DNA from 3 places in the Enterobacter bugandensis genome. Region 1 is predicted to be linked to each of the others. Evidence: predicted binding sites of a transcription regulator. Region 1 holds the regulator's gene; each other region holds the start of a gene.
What was found. The regulator sigma-54, encoded in region 1, starts transcription at its own class of promoters, with help from an activator protein. The targets are predictions, from matches to a motif close to GTTGGCACANNTTTCGCTNT.
Positions count from the first base shown of each region.

Region 2: the regulator sigma-54 is predicted to act here: its motif matches at 3,298-3,317, upstream of hypA (hydrogenase maturation nickel metallochaperone HypA).
Region 3: the regulator sigma-54 is predicted to act here: its motif matches at 2,087-2,106, upstream of glnA (glutamate--ammonia ligase).

Region 1 is NZ_LT992502.1:4,170,007-4,175,306, reverse strand. Features, by position in the region: gene mtgA (monofunctional biosynthetic peptidoglycan transglycosylase) at 1-712, shown strand, start outside; gene npr (PTS phosphocarrier protein NPr) at 754-1,026, opposite strand; gene rapZ (RNase adapter RapZ) at 1,023-1,877, opposite strand; gene ptsN (PTS IIA-like nitrogen regulatory protein PtsN) at 1,923-2,414, opposite strand; gene hpf (ribosome hibernation promoting factor) at 2,497-2,784, opposite strand; gene rpoN (RNA polymerase factor sigma-54) at 2,807-4,240, opposite strand; gene lptB (LPS export ABC transporter ATP-binding protein) at 4,288-5,013, opposite strand; gene lptA (lipopolysaccharide ABC transporter substrate-binding protein LptA) at 5,020-5,300, opposite strand, start outside.
Region 2 is NZ_LT992502.1:3,728,229-3,733,528, forward strand. Features, by position in the region: gene DG357_RS17970 (respiratory chain complex I subunit 1 family protein) at 1-175, opposite strand, end outside; gene hycC (formate hydrogenlyase subunit 3) at 177-1,991, opposite strand; gene DG357_RS17980 (4Fe-4S dicluster domain-containing protein) at 1,988-2,596, opposite strand; gene hycA (formate hydrogenlyase regulator HycA) at 2,670-3,134, opposite strand; gene hypA (hydrogenase maturation nickel metallochaperone HypA) at 3,346-3,696, shown strand; gene hypB (hydrogenase nickel incorporation protein HypB) at 3,700-4,563, shown strand; gene DG357_RS18005 (HypC/HybG/HupF family hydrogenase formation chaperone) at 4,554-4,826, shown strand; gene hypD (hydrogenase formation protein HypD) at 4,830-5,300, shown strand, end outside.
Region 3 is NZ_LT992502.1:4,644,002-4,649,301, reverse strand. Features, by position in the region: gene glnL (nitrogen regulation protein NR(II)) at 1-421, opposite strand, end outside; gene glnA (glutamate--ammonia ligase) at 591-2,000, opposite strand; gene typA (ribosome-dependent GTPase TypA) at 2,379-4,202, shown strand; gene ompL (porin OmpL) at 4,254-4,940, opposite strand; gene DG357_RS22525 (MFS transporter) at 5,015-5,300, opposite strand, start outside.

The DNA of each region.
Region 1 (5,300 bases):
TTCCGCAGGCGCATGGGTGAAACGCCTTCTTTTACGCATCGTTCTCGTCCTGGCGGTGTTCTGGGGGGGCGGCCTGGCCGTGTTCAGCATTTTGCCGGTACCGTTTTCAGCGGTCATGGTTGAGCGCCAGCTTAGCGCGTGGTTCTCCGGTGATTTCGGCTATGTTGCCCATTCTGACTGGGTGAGCATGGATGAAATTTCTCCGTTCATGGGGCTGGCGGTTATCGCGGCGGAAGATCAAAAATTCCCGCAGCACTGGGGGTTTGATGTGGCCGCGATCGAAAAGGCGCTGGCCCATAACGAACGTCACGAAAACCGCGTGCGCGGTGCGTCAACGCTGTCGCAGCAGACGGCTAAAAACCTGTTCCTGTGGGATGGCCGAAGCTGGGTGCGAAAAGGGCTGGAAGCGGGCCTGACCCTGGGAATGGAAACGGTCTGGAGCAAAAAGCGTATTCTGACCGTTTACCTTAATATCGCCGAGTTCGGCGACGGGGTATTTGGTGTCGAAGCTGCATCACAACGCTATTTTAATAAACCTGCCAGCAGGCTGAGCATGTCGGAGGCGGCGCTGCTCGCGGCTGTTCTGCCTAATCCTGTCCGCTTCAAGGCCAGCGCCCCGTCAGGGTACGTGCGAAGCCGTCAGGCGTGGATCATGCGCCAGATGCGCCAGCTGGGTGGGGAAGGGTTTATGGAGAGAAATGCGTTAATGTAGGGCGGGTAAGCGCAGCGCCACCCGCCAGAATAATAGCAGGCCTAATCTTCGTCGAACCCGGCGTTAAACAGCGCAACTACCGCTGCCAGAGCTTCCTCTTCCTGAGGACCGGTGGCTTCAACCTCAATCTGACGCCCTTTGGCGGAGTCCAGCATCAGCAGCGCAATCACGCTGTTGGCTTCCGCTTCGGTGCCTTCGTCATTACGCAGCAGCACTTCTGCATCGAAACCCTGCATCAGCTCAAACAGCTTCATCGCCGGGCGTGCATGCATGCCCAGCTTATTGGTGATCTCAACGGTTTGTTTTACGGTCATGTTTTACGTTTTTCCAGCGTGCGATGACGGGACTGAACGTTCTTACCGCGCGAGCGGAAATAGTCGGCCAGCTGTTCGGCGATGTAGACCGAACGATGTTTACCGCCGGTACAGCCAATCGCCACTGTCAGGTAGCTACGATTGTTTGTCTCCAGCATAGGTAACCATAGCTCAAGGTAGCTTCGCGTCTGGTAGATAAAATTGTGAACTTCTGTGTGTCGGTCGAGGAACGCCGCCACGGGCTTATCCAGACCGGTCATTGGACGCAGTTTAGGATCCCAGTGCGGGTTCGGCAGGAAGCGCACGTCGAAAACATAGTCCGCATCAATCGGAATACCGTGCTTAAAGCCGAAGGATTCGAACACCATCGTCAGCTCGCGCTCGCGTTTGCCCAGCAGCCGGGTTCGCAGCATTTCCGCCAGCTCGTGAACGGACATCTCTGAGGTGTCGACAATCAGATCGGCACGAGAGCGCAGCGGCTCAAGCAGATCGCTCTCTTCGTCGATGGCGCTCTCCAGCGAGAGATTCTTGCTGGAAAGCGGATGCAGACGACGGGTGTCGCTGTAGCGGCGGATCAGGGTATTGCGGTCGGCGTCAAGGAACAGCAGCTGAGGCGAGAACGCGTCAGGCAGGTTACTCATTGCCTGTTCGAAGATCTCTGGCGATTCCGGCATGTTACGAACGTCGATACTGACGGCGGCGGAGGTTTGTCTCTCCGCTAACGTGCGTGCCAAATCGGGCAATAACACGACCGGCAGGTTATCGACGCAGTAAAAACCCATGTCTTCCAGCGCGCGCAGAGCAACGGATTTCCCCGACCCTGAACGACCGCTGACAATCATCAGCACCATGTTCCGTTTCTCCTCAGGACAACAGATGTGAAGGCCATCACCTGGTTATGCGTCATCCTGATTGCCTTCTGCTTCAGTGATAATTTGATAAAGCTCTTCATCACTTTGGGCTGAGCGCAGTCGACGGCAGATGGTTTTATCCGCCAGACGTTTAGCAACCAGCGAAAGCGTATGCAGGTGGGTCTTGGTCTGGTCGGCAGGCACCAACAGCGCGAAGAGGAGATCGACGGGCTGGTTATCAATGGCGTCAAAAGCGATTGGCGTTTCCAGCTGCACAAACACACCGACGGCACGCAGGGTGTCCTCTTCCAGCTTGCCGTGCGGGATCGCGATGCCGTTGCCGATACCGGTACTGCCCATCTTTTCACGGGTCAGAATGGCTTCGAACACCACCTGCGGCGGCAGGCCCAGCTGTTTTGCAGCCAATTCACTGATGATCTCCAGCGCACGTTTTTTGCTCTGGCAGTGAACGGCACTGCGGGTACATTCCTGGTTAAGGACATTGCTCAGTTGAAGAGCGGAATCGTTGTTCATCATAATTTCACCTAAGCGCTAACTGTACAAATGGCCCGTTGTGTTTCACAACAGGCCGTCCTGCACCCGTTAACTGCCCGGACAATTAGTGTTGTTTCAGTTTATCTTTATGTTTATTGAGCTGTCGCGCAAGCTTGTCAATCAAGCCGTCGATAGCCGCGTACATGTCTTGCCCTTCCGCACTGGCATGGAGTTCACCCCCGTTTACATGCAGGGTTGCATCCGAGATATGAGTCACTTTCTCCACTTTTAACACAACGTAGACCTGATTGATCCTTTCGAAATACTGCTCGAGTTTCGCGAACTTAGCGTTCACGAAGTCACGTAAAGCCTCAGTAATCTCGACGTTATGTCCTGTGATATTGAGCTGCATAGTGTCTTCCTTATCGGTTGTGTCAGACCAGCTGTTTACGCTGGTTAGACGGCGGAATGGATAAAGACTCTCGATACTTCGCAACAGTACGACGTGCCACCATAATACCCTGATCGGACAGCATGGTGGTCAACTTACTGTCACTTAGTGGCTTCGCGGGATTCTCCGCGGCGATCAACTTCTTCACCAGGGCGCGAATCGCCGTTGAGGAGGCTTCGCCGCCACCCTCGGTGTTCACGTGGCTGGAGAAGAAATACTTAAGCTCAAAAATACCGCGCGGACTGTGCAGATACTTCTGCGTAGTAACGCGGGAAATAGTGGATTCATGCATCTCGACGGCCTGGGCGATATCCGCCAGCACCATCGGTTTCATATACTCTTCGCCCTGCTCAAAGAAGGCCTGCTGCTGTTCGACGATGCAGCGGCTCACGCGAAGCAGGGTATCATTCCGGCTCTCAAGGCTCTTGATCAACCATCGCGCTTCCTGAAGATTGCTGCGAATATATTGATTGTCGGAGTCGTTGCGCGCGCTGGTACACATGGAGGCGTACTGCTGGTTGATTTGCAGGCGAGGGATGCTATCAGAGTTCAGTTCAACGACCCAGCGGTCATTGTGTTTTCTGACCAGCACGTCCGGGATAACGTACTCGGGTTCGCTGGTCTGGATCGACTGACCGGGACGCGGATCGAGGGACTGAATCAGATTTACCGCCTCTTTCAGCACCTCTTCCTTCAGGCGCGTGACGCGCATCAGGGTGCGGAAATCGTGGTTAGCCAGAAGATCCAGATGATCGCTGATGATTAAGCGTGCCTCGTCGAGCCACGGCGTCTCTTTGCTGAACTGAGAAAGCTGGATCAGCAGACAGTCGCGCAGGTCCTTCGCGGCCACCCCGACCGGATCGAAGCGCTGAATGCGTTTCAGTACCGCTTCAATCTCCTCAATCTCAATCTCTTCATCGCCCATGCTTTCCAGAATGTCGTCCAGCGTGACGGTCAAATAACCGGTGTCATCAACGGCGTCGACAATCGACGTGGCAATAGCGCGGTCGGTATCGGAGAAGGGGGTAAGCTCTACCTGCCACATCAGGTAATCCTGCAGCGACTGGGTGGTTTCGCCCTGGTAGACCGGTAGCTCGTCGTCCTGGTAGTCTGCACGCGTGCCGGAAGGGGTCCCGGCGGTATAGATTTCATCCCAGCTGGCATCCAGCGGAAGCTCGTCCGGCATCTCTTTTTGTTCGAGTGCATCCGCGGTGTCGAGCGCTTCTGTGTCCTGTGACTGCTGGGTATCTACCTCGTCATGAAGATCGGCTTGCTCCAGCAGGGGATTGCTGTCCAGCGCCTGCTGGAGCTCCTGCTGGAGTTCTAAGGTGGACAGTTGCAACAGACGAATTGCCTGCTGTAACTGCGGCGTCATCGCCAGCTGTTGGCTGAGCCTTAATTGCAAACCTTGCTTCATGTTCAGAGCATTTTTCTCCGGTTCGGCGTTACGTTACCTCTACCCTATCAGAGTCTGAAGTCTTCCCCAAGATAGACGCGCTTAACATGATCGTCTTCGAGGATCTGCTGCGGCGTACCGTGAGCGATCAGATTGCCCTGGCTCACGATATACGCGCGTTCACATACCGCCAGCGTTTCACGAACGTTGTGGTCGGTGATCAGCACGCCAAGTCCGCTGTCACGCAGATGCTCGATAATGCGTTTAATGTCGATAACGGAGATCGGGTCAACGCCCGCAAACGGTTCATCCAGAAGGATAAACTTCGGATTGGCGGCCAGCGCGCGCGCAATCTCAACACGACGGCGTTCCCCCCCGGACAAGGCCTGGCCCAGGCTGTCGCGCAGGTGTTCGATATGAAACTCTTCCATCAGCTCGTTGGCGCGATCCTGACGCTGTTCGTTGGTCAGGTCGTCGCGAATTTGCAGGACTGCCATCAGGTTATCAAAGACGCTCAGACGACGGAAAATAGAGGCTTCCTGCGGCAGATAGCCGATGCCACGGCGCGCGCGCGCGTGCAGCGGCAGCAGGCTGATATCTTCATCGTCAATAATAATGTTGCCGGCATCGCGCGGCACAATACCCACCACCATGTAGAAGGTGGTGGTTTTACCCGCACCGTTCGGGCCAAGCAGGCCCACAATTTCGCCGGAGTTGACGGTCAGACTGACATCTTCTACGACACGGCGGCCCTTATAGGCCTTCGCGAGATTTTTTGCAGTTAATGTTGCCATAGCGAATTAGTTACTCTTCTTCTGTGCCGGGGCCTGGCCCTTGCCTTTGTCCTGCAGCTGCGACGGAACCAGCACAGTGGTTACGCGTTTGCCTTTCTCGCTGGAGGCCTGCATTTTTTGCTCTTTCACCAGATAGGTAATCTGGTCACCGGTAATATTGCTGTCCAGCTGTTCCAGATACGCGTTTCCGGTCAGGATGACCAGGTCCTTCGCCAACTCATAGTGCATATGCGAGGCGTGGCCCTTCACCGGCTTGCCGTTGTCCTGCATCTGGTAGAAGGTGGCCG
Region 2 (5,300 bases), 440 kb from region 1:
CATCCGGCGCGACGCTCTGGCGAGAGAGCAGTTTGAAGAGATCGCGGTACTCCTGGAGCACGCCAGGCCCGCGACGGTTGTGCATTCGGGCGCGCGCCACGCGCGTGATGCCCGACAGCAGCGGCGCGGCGGCGAACAGCACCAGCGCCTGAAGAATTGCCAGTAACAGACTCATGTCAGGCTCCTCGTGAAATCACAATCACCACCAGCACCGCCAGCTCGATCAGCGCCAGTCGGCGGAACAGCACGGGCACGGCAGCACTCTGCCAGCCCGGCACCCAGCCCTGCGGGTTAAGCCACTGGCGCAGCTTTAGCACGACGGCGAAGTTCTCCTTCACCGGCATGGCAAAACCGTGGGCGGTAATGACCATCGACGGCTCGTGTTCGTAGCCGCAGGCCCACGCCGCGCCGCGCGAGCGGGAGGCGAGACGGTCGCGTCTGAAGAACAGCATCAGCACGAACGGCAGGAGCGGCCCGGCGATCAGCAGCAGCGCCATCATCGGCTGGGAGACAACGGTATGCGCCGTCGCCAGCGGCAGCGGAATGGCGTGGCCCAGCAGCGGCAGCAGCCACGGCGCGGCAACCCCGCCCGCAATGCAGCACAGCGCCAGCGCGACCACGCTGGTGGCCATCAATACCGGGGCGCAGCAGGCGTTCTCCGCTTCACGGGTGCGCGGCGCGCCGAGGAAGGTGACGCCGTAGACTTTCGCCATGCACATCACCGCCAGCGCCCCGGTAATCGCCAGGCCCACCGCCAGCAGCGGGCCGAGCAGCCGCGCGATAAACGCGTCGCTCTGGCCGAGCGCGAAGAAGGACTGATAGATCACCCACTCCCCGGCAAAGCCGTTCAGCGGCGGCAGCGCGGCCATCGCCATCAGCCCCACCAGCATGGCGAGTGAAATCATCGGCATCTTTTTGCCAATCCCACCGAGCTTTTCGATATCGCGATGGCCGGTGCGGAACCAGACGCTGCCCGCGCCGAGGAACAGAGTGGTTTTAAACAGGCTATGGTTGACGAGGTGATACAGACCGCCGATAAACCCGGCGGCAATCAGCGCCGGTTGGTTGAGCGCCAGCCCGGTGACGCCCGCGCCCATGCCGAGCAGGATGATGCCGATGTTTTCCAGGGTGTGATAGGCCAGCAGACGCTGGATGTTGTGCTCCATCAGGGCGTACAGGCCGCCGACAAAGGCGGTGATCATCCCCGCAATCAGCAGCGCTACCCCCCACCACAGCGGCGGCTGACCGCCCGTCAGGGTAATCGTCAGGATACCGAACAGACCGACCTTCATTACCACCGTCGAAAACAGCGCGGCGGCGGGCGCAGAGGCATTCGCGTGCGCCTGCGGGACCCAACCGTGCAGCGGGATAATCCCGGCCAGCAGGCCAAAGCCGACTGTGCCCAGCAGCCAGACGTCGTTCCCCAGCGGCTGGCCGTTAAGCGCGGCAAAGTCCAGGGTGCCGAAACGCTGCCACACCAGCCAGCAGGCCAGCGCCAGCAGCAGCGTGCCGAGGCGTCCGAGCGCAAACCATAGCTTGCTGGAGGCGCTGCAGCCGGTCAGGAACACGCCACACAGCGCCATGATCTCCGCCATCACCACCAGCGCGCCGAGGTTGCTGGCGATAACCGTGCAGACCGCGGCGGCCATCAGCAGATTGACCAGCAGGCCGTTGGCTTTGGTCTGCTGATGGCGGTGCCAGTCGATATTGAACAGGCTGATAAACAGCCCGCACAGGCCAAAGGTCACCAGCCAGATGGCGTTCAGCGGCGTAATCGCCACGGTATGGCGAATCAGCGGCATGAGTGTTTCCACTGATTGTCCGCCGAGCAGGACGACACCGCCCGCCGCCAGCGTCATCAGGCTGCCGACCGCCCCGCCGATACCGGCTATCCAGCCGCTCAGGGTTTTATGGAAAGAGAACACCAGCGCCAGCGCGGCGGCAGCGGCAAAGTACGCCACGGCGCTGTTAATCATAAATATCGCGTTCATTTCGCCCCCTCGTTAAGCGCCTGCAGAAGCGAAAGATCGCCGACGTCGGTATTAATGGTCAGCTCGCGCTTGCGCCTGCTGGTGCGGGCGATATCGCGGATGTTAACCAGGATCAGCGCTTTGGTCGGGCAGGTCCGCACGCAGGCCGGGCCCTGTTCGTCAAAGCTGCACAGGTCGCACTTCACCGCAATAGCGCGGATGCCGGGCACCCAGTCCAGCAGCGTGCTCACGCGTGCCGGAGCCGGTGGCGCAGGCGGCGCTTTCGGGGTATTGGCGTTCGCCGGGATATGCAGCGGGCGGCTGCCGGAGAATTCAATGGCACCGAACGGGCAGGCGATGCCGCACAGCTTGCAGCTCACGCACAGGCTTTCGTTCAGCTGGACCGCGCCATCGACGCGGGTGATGGCATTGACGGGACAGACGCCCGCGCACGGGGCATCTTCACAGTGGTGGCAGAGCTGCGGGGCAGACTCTTTCTCATTACGCATGACGCGCAGGCGCGGCATGGACTGCAGCCCGTGCAGGCGGTGCGTTTCCGAACACGCCGCCTCACAGGTCCGACAGCCAATACAGACCGTCGAGTCAGCAATTACAAAACGGTTCACCGGGCAATCCTCTGGTGATAGTCATTTTTGACGACGAAAAACTGTCTCATCGACACTTTTCGACATTCGGTTATCAGGCAAGATTTGCGGGGGCCTTTCCCACGACGAGCTGTTTGAGGTCTACCGGCAAGTCGTGCTCAACCGCGGCGTAGAGACCGTTGTAAACCGGCGCGATTTTCTCCAGATAGTGCTCAAGCACCTGCTGGCGATCGCGGTTGCTGACGTAGCCGTCGACCATGCCGTCGGCCATCAGCTGCGCCTGCGCAATACGTTGTTTTTCACCCTCTTTATTCTCAACGTAGTACTCGATGGTGTGGCTGTTAAAGCTGTCTGCCAAGGTCACAAAGACCGTGAAATGACCGAACAGGACAAAGCGCATATCCCCCTGCGCCGCACAGCTCATTGCATGATGCAGTCGGGCTTTTGACAGAGTGATCCCCTGCACCAGAGAGTTACAGTAGAGGTGCCACTGATCCTGAAGCTGCTGGTGGCGCTGCGCGATGTAATCCGCTTTTTCGCTAATTTCCCAAATAGTCATAGAAGGTATCCGGTTAATGGAGATAGCGGCTGTTAAGCAGATTCCGTGCCAGTTTTTAATTTGTTGATTTGAATGATTTTTATCAAAAAAGACACTGTCAATGCCGCCGTGTCGACGTGTCATTTCGACAGCGCTGACATCGTCACGCCGTAACGCAAATCAAGCTGGCACCGTTATTGCATTTACTGGCGCAAATCATTGAGGAGGCGTCATGCACGAAATCACCCTCTGCCAGCGGGCTCTGGAACTTATCGAACAGCAGGCTGTGCAGAACCACGCGAAGCGCGTCACCGGCGTCTGGCTGAAGGTCGGCGCCTTTTCCTGCGTCGAGAGCAGCGCCCTCACCTTCTGTTTTGAACTGGTGTGCCGCGGCACGCTGGCGGAAGGCTGCGCGCTGCATATTGAAGAGCAGCAGGCAGAGTGCTGGTGCGAGCAGTGTCAGCAGTACGTCACCCTGCTCTCATCAAAGGTTCAGCGCTGCCCGCAGTGTCAGAGCACGGGTCTTCGCATCGTGGCGGATGACGGTATGCAGATCCAACGCCTCGAAATCGAGAAGGAGTAATGTATGTGTAGCACCTGCGGTTGCGCCGAAGGCAACCTGTATATAGAAGGGGATGAACACCGTCCCCACTCCGCGTTTCGCTCCGCGCCCTTTTCCCCTGCCCCGCGTCCTGCGGCGGCCCTGACCGGCATCACCTTTGCGCCGCAGCGCTCCGACACGGGCGACCTACATTACGGCCACGGCGAAGCGGGCACCCACGCACCGGGCATGAGCCAGCGCCAGATGCTGGAGGTGGAGATCGACGTGCTGGACAAAAATAACCAGATCGCCGCCCGCAACCGCGCCCGCTTTGCGGCCCGTCAACAGCTGGTGCTCAACCTGGTCTCCAGCCCCGGCTCCGGTAAAACCACCCTGCTGACCGAAACCCTCAAACGGCTGAACGAACGCGTCTCCTGCGCGGTTATCGAAGGCGATCAGCAAACCGTTAACGACGCGGCGCGCATCCGCGAAACCGGGACGCCCGCCATCCAGGTTAACACCGGCAAGGGCTGCCACCTGGATGCGCAGATGATTGCCGACGCCGCCCCTCGCCTGCCGCTGGCGGATAACGGCATCCTGTTTATCGAAAACGTCGGTAACCTGGTATGCCCGGCAAGCTTCGACCTCGGCGAACGGCATAAAGTGGCGGTGCTCTCCGTGACCGAAGGGGAGGACAAGCCGCTGAAGTACCCGCACATGTTCGCCGCCGCCTCCCTCATGCTGCTGAACAAAGTTGACCTGCTGCCGTACCTGAACTTCGACGTGGATAAGTGCCTTGCCTATGCCCGCGAGGTGAACCCGGACATTCACATCCTGCTGGTTTCCGCCACGCGCGGCGACGGCATGGACGCCTGGCTGGACTGGCTGGAGAGCGAACGATGTGCATAGGCGTACCGGGACAAATCCATTCCCTCGACGGCAATCAGGCCAAAGTGGAGGTTTGCGGCATCCTGCGCGACGTCGACCTGACGCTGGTGGGCAGCACCGATGAGACGGGCGCGTCGCGCCTCGGCCAGTGGGTGCTGGTCCACGTGGGGTTTGCGATGAGTGTGATTAACGAAGCGGAAGCCCGCGACACGCTGGACGCGCTGCAAAACATGTTTGACGTGGAGCCGGACGTGGGCGCGCTCCTGTACGGCGAGGAGTGCTAGCCTATGCGTTACGTTGATGAATACCGCGCGCCAGAACAGGTGATGCAGCTTCTCGGACATCTGAAAACGCGCGCGGCGCTGGTGGACTACACGAACGAAAGGCCGCTGCGGATCATGGAGGTGTGCGGCGGGCACACGCACGCCATCTTCAAGTTTGGCCTCGACCAGCTGCTGCCGGAGAACATTGAGTTTATTCACGGCCCCGGCTGCCCGGTGTGCGTTTTGCCGATGGGGCGTATCGACAGCTGCATCGAAATTGCCGGCCAGCCCGACGTCATTTTCTGCACCTTTGGCGACGCGATGCGCGTGCCGGGGAAAAACGGCTCGCTGCTGCAGGCGAAGGCGCGCGGCGCGGACGTGCGGATCGTTTACTCACCGATGGATGCCCTGACGCTGGCAGAGGCTAACCCTGAGCGCAAGGTCGTCTTTTTCGGGCTGGGTTTTGAAACCACCATGCCCGCTACGGCCATCACG
Region 3 (5,300 bases), 470 kb from region 1:
TTTCATGCGCGAGACCGCGCACCAGGTCACGGGCGGCAATTTGCTGCGCGTGCTGAAGCTGCTCCTGGCTCAGGCGACGCTGATTATCCATCGGCGCCATTTCCAGCAGGATCAGTCCTTCCGGCAAACGTTGCGCGGTAAGGGAAAGAATATGTGAGCGCCCGTCGATCACCAGCGTGACTTCGTTATCGGTGAACCCCTGACCGGCCTGCAAACTTTCCTGCATCAGGCCAATATTCAGCGAGAAATAGCTCAACAATTCAGGAAGCGGGGTGCCAAACAGTTTGCGTGAACTCTGGGCGAGCAGCTGTTGAGCCGCCGGGTTGGCATAGTGGACGGCCAGCTCGTCGTCGACCAGCAGGATGCTGTTAATCAAAGAATTGAGGATCTGCCCAGCATCGGGCAGCGTGCCAGTTGCCATTCAGCAGTCTCCTGGAGTCGTTGCACTGTTTTAGTGCAGTATAGCGGTTTCGGCGTAAAAAGCGCGAGAGATCAGGTTGTTGGTGGAGAAAAAAGCCCATCCGGAGATGGGCTAAAAGTTTCCACGGCAACTACCCCCGGCGCTTTTGACGCCGGGTAAAACAACTAAATTAAACGCTGTAGTACAGTTCGAACTCAACCGGATGCGGAGTCATACGCACGCGGTCGTTCTCTTCAGTACGCAGGGCGATGTAAGCATCGATAGCGTCGTCAGTGAATACGCCACCCGCAGTCAGGAACTCGCGGTCTGCATCCAGCGCCTGCAGGGCTTCTTCCAGAGAGCCAGCAACCTGTGGGATCTCTTTCGCTTCTTCTGGCGGCAGGTCGTACAGGTTTTTGTCCATCGCTTCGCCTGGGTGGATCTTGTTCTTGATACCGTCCAGACCGGCCATCAGCAGCGCAGCGAAGCACAGGTATGGGTTAGCCGCTGGGTCCGGGAAGCGCACTTCGATACGACGCGCTTTTGGCGACGCCACCACCGGGATACGGATGGAAGCAGAACGGTTACGCGCAGAGTAGGCCAGCATAACTGGCGCTTCGTAGCCCGGGACCAGACGCTTGTAGGAGTTAGTGGTTGGGTTCGCCAGGGCGTTGATCGCTTTAGCGTGTTTGATAACACCACCGATGTAATACAGCGCCTGCTCGGACAGACCGGCATATTTGTCGCCAGAGAACAGGTTGGTACCGTTCTTGGACAGAGACATGTGGCAGTGCATACCGGAACCGTTGTCGCCAAACATTGGTTTTGGCATGAAGGTCGCGGTTTTACCGAAACGGTGCGCAACGTTGTGCACAACGTATTTGTAGATCTGAATTTCGTCCGCTTTTTTGGTCATGGTGTTGAAGCGGGTTGCCACTTCGTTCTGACCCGCAGTCGCCACTTCGTGGTGGTGCGCTTCAACAACCAGGCCCATCTCTTCCATCACCAGACACATGGTGGAACGAATGTCCTGCGCAGAGTCGACCGGAGGAACCGGGAAGTAACCGCCTTTCACACCAGGACGGTGACCTTTGTTACCACCTTCGTATTTGGTGGAAGAGTTCCATGCGCCTTCGATGTCGTCGATAGCCACGTGGGAGCCAGAAATAGAGGCACCGAAGCGGATGTCGTCGAACAGGAAGAACTCTGGCTCTGGCCCGAACAGAACGGTGTCCGCGATGCCGGTAGAACGCAGGTACTCTTCAGCGCGTTTTGCGATAGAACGTGGGTCGCGGTCGTAGCCCTGCAGCGTGCCGGGCTCGAGGATGTCGCAGCGGATGATCAGGGTTGGTTCTTCGAAGAACGGATCAATGACCGCAGTGGTTGCGTCTGGCATCAGAACCATGTCGGATTCGTTAATGCCTTTCCAGCCACCAATGGAGGAGCCGTCAAACATTTTGCCTTCTTCAAAGAATTCGGCGTTCACCTGATGAGCAGGGATTGTGACGTGCTGTTCTTTACCTTTGGTATCGGTGAAGCGCAGATCAACAAACTTCACTTCATGTTCGTTCAGCATCGTCAAAACGTGTTCAGCGGACATACTTAACTCTCCAGATTGGTCATTGTCGTCGTGGTAACGAGGTCTTCAATTTCTGTTGGTACTGGCTGTTGCCATGTATTTTTTATAAAGCGAAATCTGTGCCAACTTTTAAAACACCCCAAAAAGGCGTTATCATGCGCACCATAGTGCAAAAGGGCTGCACCATGATGGATTTGTTGCACCAGTATAGTGCTTCAATGTGAACATTAAGCACCATATTGGTGCAATTTACGTTAAAGTGCCCTTTTACCGCTCCGTGAAAGCGATCACAAAGCATCTCTGCAATACTTGTTTGCGGGGGATGTTTGTGATCCTGTTTTGTAGTGCGATTAATCCGTGTACAATAACGCGCTATTTCTAAATGCCTGAGGCAAAGTTGTGATCGAAAATTTGCGTAACATCGCCATCATCGCGCACGTTGACCATGGTAAAACTACCCTGGTTGATAAGCTGCTGCAGCAATCCGGTACGTTTGATGCGCGTGCCGAAACCCAAGAACGCGTGATGGACTCCAACGATTTGGAGAAAGAGCGTGGGATTACCATCCTCGCGAAAAACACCGCGATTAAATGGAATGACTACCGTATCAACATCGTTGATACCCCAGGGCACGCCGACTTCGGTGGTGAAGTTGAACGTGTAATGTCCATGGTAGACTCCGTTCTGCTGGTCGTTGACGCAATGGATGGCCCAATGCCACAGACGCGCTTCGTGACCAAAAAAGCTTTTGCCCATGGTCTGAAGCCAATCGTTGTTATCAACAAAGTTGACCGCCCTGGCGCGCGTCCTGACTGGGTTGTTGACCAGGTCTTCGACCTGTTCGTTAACCTCGACGCGACCGACGAGCAGCTGGACTTCCCTATCGTTTACGCCTCTGCGTTGAACGGTATCGCAGGTCTGGACCACGAAGACATGGCTGAAGACATGACCCCGCTGTATCAGGCGATTGTTGACCGTGTGCCTGCGCCAAACGTTGACCTGGAAGGCACCCTGCAGATGCAGATCTCCCAGCTCGACTACAACAACTACGTTGGCGTAATCGGCATTGGCCGTATCAAGCGCGGCAAAGTGAAGCCTAACCAGCAGGTCACTATCATCGATAGCGAAGGCAAAACCCGTAACGGTAAAGTCGGTAAAGTCCTGACTCACCTGGGTCTTGAGCGTATCGAGAGCGACATCGCTGAAGCGGGCGACATCATCGCGATCACCGGTCTGGGTGAGCTGAACATCTCCGACACCATCTGCGATCCGCAGAACGTCGAAGCGCTGCCAGCCCTGTCCGTTGATGAACCAACCGTATCCATGTTCTTCAACGTCAACACCTCTCCGTTCTGTGGTAAAGAAGGTAAGTTCGTTACCTCTCGTCAGATCCTTGACCGTCTGAACAAAGAGCTGGTGCACAACGTTGCGCTGCGCGTTGAAGAAACCGAAGACGCTGATGCATTCCGCGTTTCCGGTCGTGGTGAGCTGCACCTGTCTGTTCTGATCGAAAACATGCGTCGTGAAGGTTTCGAGATGGCGGTTTCCCGTCCGAAAGTAATCTTCCGCGAAATCGATGGCCGTAAACAAGAGCCGTTCGAAAACGTAACGCTGGACGTAGAAGAGCAGCACCAGGGTTCTGTGATGCAGGCGCTGGGCGAGCGTAAAGGCGACCTGAAAAACATGAATCCAGACGGCAAAGGCCGCGTACGTCTCGACTACGTGATCCCAAGCCGTGGCCTGATCGGCTTCCGTTCTGAGTTCATGACCATGACCTCCGGTACCGGCCTGCTGTACTCCACCTTCAGCCACTACGACGACGTTCGTCCGGGCGAAGTGGGCCAGCGTAACAACGGCGTACTGATCTCCAACGGTCAGGGTAAAGCGGTTGCGTTTGCGCTGTTCGGTCTGCAGGATCGCGGTAAGCTGTTCCTGGGTCACGGTGCTGAAGTTTACGAAGGCCAGATCATCGGTATTCACAGCCGTTCTAACGACCTGACGGTAAACTGCCTGACCGGTAAGAAGCTGACCAACATGCGTGCGTCCGGTACTGACGAAGCAACGGTTCTGGTTCCACCGATCAAGATGACCCTGGAGCAAGCTCTGGAGTTCATTGATGATGACGAACTGGTAGAAGTGACTCCACAGTCAATTCGTATCCGTAAACGTCACCTGACCGAGAACGATCGTAAACGTGCTATGCGCGGTGCGAAAGAAGACTAATACGGTCAATCCGTAGTAAAAAAAGCCGCTGAGAAATCAGCGGCTTTTTTATTAGAACGAATAACGTAACCCCAGGCGGATCCTGTACTGCTCGCGGTTGTAATCATTCCATCTGTCCAGCCACTGCAGCTCAAGATACGGCAGCCAGTTTCTGTCGATCTTATAGCTGAACTTGTTGGTAATTTCCCAGTGATGGTCTTTGCCATTTTTGCTGTGGTAATCATTTATCCGCTGGAAAAAATGCGGCTCAAAGGTGTAGAAAAACGCATCCGTCACCTTGAAATTCCAGTAGTTGGCAAATTCGTGCGTGTCGTTCTTATCCATCTGCCCGTTATAGTCCGGCGTATCGTAATTGTTATGGTTATAGCGATAGCGGAACGTCAGATTAAACCCGTCCGTGAATTTATAGTTGGTATCTAAATAAACCGCGCCACCCGAACCGGCGCTGCTGTCGTTGATCAACCCGCCCGGCTGGAAGGTGAGTTTGTCGGTCGGTTTAAAGAGCGGATACCACCCCTCTATTTCGTTATAGCTGTGCTTGAGCTCATCCCACCTCCCCACGTTGTAGGCGTTGGTGAACATCAACCCCGCGCCCATATCGAAGTTATAGCCAGCACGCAGGATCACTTCGTGCAGCTCAGAGGCCGTATTGTAGGCTTCACGGGTTTCGACATAGGCCCCGGCGAATACCGGGCAGGACACAGACGACACGATCAGTACAGTGATGATTCTTTTCATAATTTGTCCATGTATCAGGTACAGAAAGGCCTCCCTCCTGATGAACAGGAAGGAAATACGGGCCGAATTTATTGTTATAAAGTGACTGCTGACGCTTTATTGTTGGGTGTTATCTCAGGGGTATTCGCTGACTGTTTTTTCCGTTTTCCAATCTCCTCGATAATAAAGGCGAAGCGCGCTTCGTTGAGTTTATAAAACAGCCCCATGGTCACGGCGGCGACGATTGCCAGGGCGCACGGCCAGAGGAAAATAAGCTGACGCAAACCCAGCAGCGTGCCCGCGCTCTGCACGGCATGAGGAACGTAACCGATCTGGGTCAGCATGATGCCGGGCAGGAAGCCGGCGAGAGCGGCGGAGATT